DNA from 2 places in the Neptunicella sp. genome. Region 1 is predicted to be linked to the other one. Evidence: predicted binding sites of a transcription regulator. Region 1 holds the regulator's gene; the other holds the start of a gene.
What was found. Region 1 encodes NrdR, which represses ribonucleotide reductase genes. Its sites were predicted from a motif close to AAACACNANATNTNGTGTTT; they were not measured.
Positions count from the first base shown of each region.

Region 2: nrdG (anaerobic ribonucleoside-triphosphate reductase activating protein) is a predicted target of NrdR. The motif match lies at 2,135-2,154, and genes of this name have one in related genera.

Region 1 is NZ_JBLWWF010000021.1:4,048-8,548, reverse strand. It holds gene ribBA (bifunctional 3,4-dihydroxy-2-butanone-4-phosphate synthase/GTP cyclohydrolase II) at 1-249, opposite strand, end outside; gene ACTD55_RS15610 (riboflavin synthase) at 297-959, opposite strand; gene ribD (bifunctional diaminohydroxyphosphoribosylaminopyrimidine deaminase/5-amino-6-(5-phosphoribosylamino)uracil reductase RibD) at 966-2,093, opposite strand; gene nrdR (transcriptional regulator NrdR) at 2,096-2,545, opposite strand; gene ACTD55_RS15595 (DUF6265 family protein) at 2,641-3,096, shown strand; gene ACTD55_RS15590 (ion transporter) at 3,093-3,896, opposite strand; gene ACTD55_RS15585 (aldo/keto reductase) at 4,035-4,501, opposite strand, start outside.
Region 2 is NZ_JBLWWF010000005.1:100,721-105,221, forward strand. It holds gene nrdD (anaerobic ribonucleoside-triphosphate reductase) at 1-1,632, opposite strand, end outside; gene nrdG (anaerobic ribonucleoside-triphosphate reductase activating protein) at 1,651-2,103, opposite strand; gene ACTD55_RS05495 (peptidylprolyl isomerase) at 2,415-3,176, opposite strand; gene narI (respiratory nitrate reductase subunit gamma) at 3,287-3,976, opposite strand; gene narJ (nitrate reductase molybdenum cofactor assembly chaperone) at 3,988-4,501, opposite strand, start outside.

The DNA.
Region 1 (4,501 bases):
ATTGGTGCTGAACTGCGCACCATTGTTGGTCACCATCAAGGGTAAATTCAAACGACGACAGCGTTCTTCCGTCATCGGCATACACACTAACCCACGGGCATGAGTGACCATAAAATTAATCGCTTGCGGAGTAACATGTTCAGCCGCCATGATAAGATCGCCTTCGTTCTCGCGATCTTCATCATCCATCAAAATAACCATTTTCCCCTGACGAATATCTTCCAGGATCTCTGCGGTGGTATTGAGCATAGTGTTATATGACCTTTACTGTAGGTAATTATTATTTTAGATAGCTTTTATTTTAAATAACCGTGTTCGGCCAAAAAGGCTAAGCTAATATCATTTTTCGCCGTCGATTCAGCAGCCTTGTCGCCTAGCATCAGACGTTCCAGATAACGGGCGATAACGTCAACTTCAAGGTTCACTTTGCTGCCGGGCTGATAACTACCAATAATGGTTTCTTGCATGGTGTGCGGTACAAGGGTGAGCCGAAATGCCGCACCATCCACTTGATTAACCGTCAAACTGACACCATCGACCGTTATCGACCCTTTTTCGGCAATGTATCTGGCCAAGTTAGTGGGGGCATTAATCCATATTTCAACAGCTTTACCTTTGTCATCAATACTTTTCACCTCACCGACACCATCGACGTGTCCACTGACAATGTGGCCACCAAAACGTGAGGTCGGTAACATGGCCTTTTCCAGATTAACCCCCTGACCGTTGGCATAATGGGCAAAACCACTTCGGGTTATTGTTTCCGATGAGACATCGGCACTAAAATGCTGTGAGTCAAACTCAACCACAGTCAAACATACCCCGTTGGTAGCAATACTGTCGCCTAAGGCCACATCGGCCATATCCAGTTTACCCACATTGACCCGTAATCGAACATCCGTGCCATTATTTTGTAAACTCTCAATTTTACCGGTAGCGGCGATAATTCCTGTAAACATAAAAACCTATTGATAAATCGGCTTAGCAACAATTTTTAAATCATCACCAACCTGTCGAACATCTTGCCATTGTAACTCAATCGCTTGCTGCATGCGTTCAAACAATGGCAAATTTAATAAATTACGGCTCTTGTCACCCATAATTTTAGGGGCGATATAGAGTATTATTTCATCCACTAGCTTGGCTTCCAGCAATGCACCGGCAAGACCGGCCCCCGCCTCTACCCACACTGAATTAATGTCTGATTGACCTAAATGACTTAACAATACATCAAGATCGATTTTACCCAGCAAGTTTTCCGGGCCTTGCCATTGGCTGACATTGTCGCCAAAAGGTTGGCTATTACGGGTTTTATTGGCTAATAACACCGCGTCACCTTGATTAACAATGCGATGTTGACTGGACACTTTATTGTCGCTGTCCACAATAACGCGCAAGGGTTGGCGAACTTTGCCCGAATCTAAATAAGTGACTGGCTGACTGATGTCCTCCAAACGCACATTGAGTAACGGATCATCAGCCAATACGGTACCGGAACCCGTTAAAATAGCGCAATATCGAGCTCGATAATGTTGTACATCCTGACGTGCTGCGGGACCGGTGATCCATTGACTTTGACCATTCTGTAGCGCGGTTTTTCCGTCCACACTGGCGGCCATTTTTAGCGTTACAAAAGGTTTACCCTGTTGCATTCTTTTCACAAAACCTCGATTCAGTTCCAAGGCTTGTGGTTCCAGCAATCCATAGGCGGTTTCGATCCCCGCTGCCGCAAGTAACTCAAGGCCGCGCCCTGATACTTGTGGATTGGGATCCACCATGGCACAAATCACTTTTTTAATACCGGCTTTGATTAACGCATTAGCGCAAGGCGGTGTGCGCCCATAATGACTGCATGGCTCAAGTGTGACGTACGCGGTCGCTCCAGTGGCTTTTTCACCGGCTTGTTGCAAGGCGTGGACTTCGGCGTGAGGCGTTCCGGCTTGCTGATGCCAACCCTGACCGACAATATCGCCTGCTGGACTAACAATTACACAGCCCACCATCGGATTAGGAGAAGTGGTATAGGCACCTTGCGCGGCTTGCTGCAGTGCCAGATTCATCATGCGGTAGTCTTGCACACTAAATGATGACAATGTCAGTCTCCTAAACGGGCGATTTCTTCCCCAAACTCACGAATATCTTCAAAGGAGCGATACACCGAGGCAAAACGGACATAAGCGACTTTATCCAGCTCTTTCAAACCATCCATGATCAGGTTGCCGACTAGCTCGCTGCTGACTTCCCGTTCACCGGTAGCACGCAACGCAGACTTAATCCGGTTGATGCATTCTTCGACTTTTTCGGTATCCACCGGGCGTTTTTCCAATGCTCTTTGCAGACCCGCACGTAGCTTGTCTTCATTGTAGGGTTCCCGTGAACCATCCCGCTTCACAACGCGAGGCAGGACAAGTTCCGCCGTTTCAAAAGTGGTAAATCGCTCATGGCAACTAATGCATTCACGGCGTCTACGTACCTGATGTCCCTCCGCCACTAATCTGGAGTCAATGACTTTGGTTTCCTGAGCCGAACAAAATGGACAAAACATAGCAGGATCTCAACCTAATTGGCTGGTAAGTTATTAAATTGCCGCTAAGCTATCAAAAAAAGCCGCCAAGCAACAGCTTCATTAACGAGTTAGTTATGCGACACACCTTAGTTTCATATGTAGTGTTAAGTTTTTATTTTCCAATAGCGCTGGCTGATTGTCATCAAGCCAATCACTATCAATGGCTGGTTGGTTACTGGTCTACCCAAGGTCAAAAGACGCAAATTAACGAGGTGTGGCAGCAACTTTCAGCCGACACATTTGAAGGTACTGGAAGCACCATAAAAGATGGCAAAAACGTTGCGCAGGAAAGTTTGCGTCTGCTGTCGATGAATGGTGAACTATTTTACCTCGCCAAGGTAAAGCATAATCCGCTGCCCATCGCGTTTAAACTGACTCAGTGTAGTGACCATCAAGTACGATTTGACAATCCTGACCACGACTTTCCGAATCAGATTGAATATCGCTTAATCTCCGCATCTGAACTGCAAGTCGATGTGCGGGATAACAACGGTAAAGGGTTTAGTCTGACGTTGATAAAACAATCTTAATCACTCTTTTTGTCTGCTAAACCGCGTACCATCGCTTTTAACTCAAGAATTTCCCGCTGTAACTCACTTATACTAGGCTCAGTATCACTAGCCTGTCTGGCTTTAGCATGCTCTTGTTCCATGACATTAACCACGATGCCAATCACCATATTTAAAAAAGCAAATGCCGTGAAAAAGATAAACGTCAGGTAATAAATCCAGCTAAATGGATAAACATCCATGGTTTCGTATTGAATATCGGTCCAGTCCTCAAAGGTCATTACCCGGAATAAGGTCAGCATCGAAATGGCAATATTGCCCCATAAATCGTTATTGATGTCTTTAAACAAGAAACTGCCCACAGCAGCGTACATATAAAAAATAATAAACATCAGTAACACCACATAACCTAACTGTGGCAGCGCTCTGAGCAATGAGTTAATCAAAATACGCAGTTCAGGGATAATTGACACCATTCGCAACACCCGAAAGACTCGCACCAACCGCGCCAATAGCGCCATTTCGGTATCTTGAATGGGAATTAAGCTAACGAGTACCACCAAGGTATCAAAGATATTCCAACCCGATTTAAAAAAGGCCCGTTTATTCGGTTCGGCAATAAAACGCACGCTGATTTCAAACAGAAAAAAGACCGTAATAAACAAATCCAGAAAATACGTCATCGTGGCCGCAATTGGCGGCAGATCATAGGTTTTAGCGCCAATTTCCAGCGCCGACACGATAATGACTGACACCACAAATAATTCAAAAATGCGGTTATTTTTAAGCTTTAATAACTGGTTTTGGATGGTTTGATACATTCGGAATAGTCTGAGCGAAATAAGTAAGGGCTAAATGGGGTAATTTAATTAAATTTAAACGGGCTGCAATAAAAAATCGCCACATAATCAACTATGTGGCGATTTCGGGATCAATCAATCGGCATTGGGCCGACGGGATTAATACTGACCGCGTATATGCTGGTGCACTTGGGCATGATAAAAATCACTTAACGCCAGATGCAATTCATCACTCAATGGAGGTAACGCTGAAATAGCGGCATTGGCTTGTGCCTGATCCGCTGAACTGGCACCGGGAATAATGGTAGATACCGCATCATGATCAAGGATCCAACGTAACGCCAATTGCGCCATACTGACTCCGGCAGGCGCGTATTGTTTGAGTTGTTCGGTCAGCTCTACGCCTTTATTAAACGGTAAACCAGCAAAAGTCTCACCCACGTTAAAACATTCACCATTCTGGTTGAAATTACGATGATCAGACTCATGAAAGCGAGTATCGGTAGTGAATTTACCACTTAATAAACCGCTGGCCAGCGGTAAGCGAACAATAATACCCACCCCTTTGTCTTTAGCTTGCGGCAGCAGCTCTTTAACCAATTTTTGACGGTACAGATTAAAAATAA
Region 2 (4,501 bases), on a different contig from region 1:
ATCAATACATTCACATTGATTGCAAATTGTTATTTTGACGTTAACACAAAAATAATTACAGCCGGTTTGAGCGGCAATATTTAATAAATGTAGATATCCCGATTGCTCAAGCTTCTCTTCCAAATTCAAATGTAATGCAGAGCCACCATCCAGGTAATCAAGCAATTGTCTACCGTGCAATTGAAACTTGTCCAGCGAATTGATCTGCTCATCCTCTACAACGTAAAAGTAGGAATTGTAACAATCACGTGGTACAAAATATCCGTCTTCCTTATCCCATTTAGCATTTTTGACCCCTAAATTCTCAGCCGGCACAAATTCGGTGTTAAACATATAGCCGTATTTGGCTTTAGCTGTTTTATTCGCATCATAAATAACTTTTAGATGCTTCTGAACAAAATTAATGTATTCAACATTATTGGTTGCAGCGATCCCATGTGATTCAGCTGCTTCAACCATGCCATTAATACCTATAGTTAAAAATTGTTTATCCAGTGAAATAAAACCGGCATCGTAAACAGTCAGCAAACCAGCAGCTTGGTATTCTTCCATTAACTTGCGATAAGCAACCTGATACTTGTGAATTTTGTCGATCTCTTGGGCCAAATCCCGTCCATCTTGAACCAGGCGATTCATGTTGATGGTAATCACATTAATCGATCCGGTAGCCACACCTCCAGCCCCCAAAGAATAAGAAAAGGTATTATCACTGATTTCGCTACGCAAACGACAGCATGAAGCGAGAGAATCGGCATTATCTGATTGGTAGACAAAAAACGAGTTTCCCCGGGCCAATTGAGTAGCAATTTCATCGGCAAACTGTTCATCCTTACAATGTCCATTTTCAGTTAGCATGGCGACGGTCACTACGGGGAATGTCAATATTGTTTTTTCCCGCTCCTGGTTAAACCAATTCATAAAGTGGGCTTGGAGTGCTGAAACAGATTGCCATTGAGGCTTAACAAAATCAGGAAATACAAACTGTCCGAACATGCTATCAAAATAATGTTGGTCATATATCGAGATATTCCAGAATACGCTTTGATATCCCCGTGCGGCCGCCGGTTGATTGAGCGCATAAACAACGTGCTGAAGATGATTGTTTATTTGTTTAGTATGGGTATTAAGGTAGTCATTACCGTAATCTTTTCTGGCAAAATAATCAAAATAGGTAAGAAACTCTACAGTTGCTACTGCACCGGCAAACTGGCTGCTCACAGCAAAAACAAAATTGACGAAACAACCACAAAAGGATTCCAGATGTTTAGGCGCTTTGGATTCACCTCCCAGTTTTGTTAAGCCATCACGCAAGAAAGGATACATTGTCAGCGAGACACAATAAGGTTTTAAACTGGTTTCGTCATGTACATAAATTTCATGCTGCTCAATTTGTCGTAAATATTCTGCCGCCAGTTCAGTATCGAATAGTTCACTTATTTTGCTACTCACTAATGCTCGATTAACCTGGATAAACTGATCCTTCATAAGCTCTGCTTCCAGTGTAGCAATGTTTTTTTGTGTTACGTTGGCATTGGCATCCATTTTAGAACCATCAGCCGCATTTTCTGCATGCAGGTATTGTTCAATAAAGTTTATTTTGTGCTGCAGTTGTTGGTGGTTTAGGGTTTGCATTATTTTTCTCTCACTTGGTTATGTTCGAACAAAACGATAATTCAGGCACTCGCCTGTACGTAAATCAAAAAATCGCTGGTTAGTAATTGGACTATCAAGACCACCGAGCTCCGCATTCCAGCGCCCGGTCTTTAGGTAAGTTAATTCGGCTTTTAATTGGACTGGTATATTATCCAACCCGGAATACAGACAGGTGTGTAGTTTTTGACTTTTGGCCAGTTTTAATAGAGACAGTAATTTATCGGCTTGCCACTCCCCCCCCAAAAATAATACACAACTTATCAGGCCTTGGTAGGTTTTTAGTCGCTGGTAAAAGTAGTCCCGGGTTAGGCTTTTTCCACTTTGTCTTTGCCAACTATCAGCACTGTGACATCCTTTACAACCTAATGGACAACCACTAATGGTATAAGCCAGAGAAACTTCATCCGGTACTTCCTGAAATACAATTTGCTCTGTTGTGAAATTCAACATAAATACTCTATATTGTGTCTCTGTTGTAAAATATGACTATATATTGTGTTTCAGCTTAACGCCCTACAGTAGATAGATCTACACGGTTTTTGTTTGCTTCGACTTGGATATGGATGCAGAGCGCATCGTTCGGGCATGACTTACCCCATCGGTGGTATCAAAAAAAGCCCCTGAGAGTCAGGGGCGTGATAAAACTGGCAATACTAGCCAGTTGGTTGGGTTTGCTATCCTTTTTCAGGACATGTTTGGATAAAAACGCTCAAGCATATCTAACGGCAGAATCTCATGTTCGGATAGGGTAACGCTGTTTATTATTGCATCAATGGTGAATCTGACAGATTGAAATCATAACCTTGTATATCGGCCTCTGTGATTAGCCTATGGATATATTGGGCAACCGCTTTACGGCGCACTTTTTCGTTTAAATACTCAGTAATACGCAATTTAACTGTATCAAAAGGTAATATCTGCCCAGCGATTTTCCGATGAATATAAACCACATGAATACCGTATCGACTTTCTATACCTTGAGGCATCAAGCCTGGCTCTGCTGTAAAAATTTGTCGCTCGAATTCAGCAACAGTCTGCCCTCGGCTAATCTGCCCCAAGCTTCCTTGTGTCTGTTTTGACGGACAAGCGGAATATCGACGCGCTAAATCCGCAAAATTACTCCCTTGCTGTAATTGCTCTATTATGTCTTCTGATAGCGTTTTGGCTTCAATACGAGCTTTGCCATCGTCCGGGGATGCCGCCAACAGAATGTGACTCACTTCGAGTAAGGGTGAGCTCTCAAAGCGATTAGGATTTTGTTTGTAATATTGCTCGCATTCCTTTGTTGTCGCGGTTGGAATCGAGACTTCATGGCTAATGAGTTCATCAAAAAGCTGTTCCTCGCTAGCAGAGCGTAATGATGTCACTAACCCCAGCACTTTTGCTCGCTGACGTAATATTTCACCAATAATCAGCGACTCTGCTGCTTTTAAAGTTGCGGAGCGTTTAGTGGATGCCGGGTGATACTGTACTTCAGCCATGACCGCCTGTTCACTTATCGTGGTTTGATTGACCTGTATCATGTTGACCTCATAAAAAGGTTAAAATCGGTTGGGAATATAATGCGATAACCATTGGCAGGGCGTTTCTTGTTACCAGAAACGCCCTGCAACAAAAGATCATACTTGTTCTGCTAACGAACAAACCGTTGACGTACTATTTGATGTTGTCGGCGTACATACTGGACAGGTGCGCTGAGCATGTGTACTAAGCGACTAAATGGGAAAGCGACAAATAATGTCATTCCCAGAAACACATGCATTTTGAAAATCCAGTGCACGTCGTTGATTGCTGTCACAGCAACATTGCTATTAAACGTCATAATATTTTGTGCCCACATCATCAATTTCATCATTTCTGCACCATTCAAATGGCCAAGAGAAACCGTGATCGAAAACAGTCCTAAAATTAACTGCGCATAGAGTAAAAATAGAATCGCAATATCCATTGGAGTACTGGTTGCCCTGATGCGTGGATTAAATAAACGCCGCTTAATCAGAATGGTTAAGCCATAAAAGCAGATTAATCCAAATAATCCCCCGGCACCGATCGCGATAATCTGTTTCATTTGGGGTGTGATCCCCAGTAAATGCCATATCTCAAGTGGTGTTAATAAACCAAATAAATGGCCGAAAAAAATACCTAATATACCAATATGAAAAGGGATGCTCCCTCTTTTTAGTTGCTTACTTTCGAGTAACTGACTCGAACTACTTTTCCAAGTGTATTGTTCACGGTCATAACGGATCCAACTGCCAATAAACATGATTGCCATAGCAATATAAGGATATATGCCAAAAGCAAAGGTATTAAAGTGTGCCATATGAATGCTCCTTAAACGCGTTTGGCTGTAGCAGCGGCAAATAGCTTACTACCACTGTTATTCTGCAATTCATTATTGAGTGGAATAAAGTGATCCCGACGTTGCTGTTCCGAGGGCCGGTTTCCACTACCGCATCCCGTATCAGCCTGATCATTTCCCATAAAGGTCACCATTTCCTCTTCCCACACCTTGTCAAGTTCTTTAGCCGTGTCATCTCGCTTTTCATTGCTGATCTGATCTCTAATATCAGCCAAATCGACTTCAGCACGAGATAACTTCAATAGGATATGGAAAATTACCGCATAATCTGTTTTTCGTTGATCCGCACGGCAAGCCAGTACTGCCAATACCGGTGCTATTTCTTCCAGACCTATCTGAGTATTTTGTTCTCCCTGAGTGGACAAGAATTCCATATACAGTGGCAAATAATCAGGCAACTCTTTAACTCCCAATTCCAGACCGGCTTGTTTGTATTGATTAACCAAATTGACCATCGCCTGCCCGCGATCTCTGGATTCACCATGA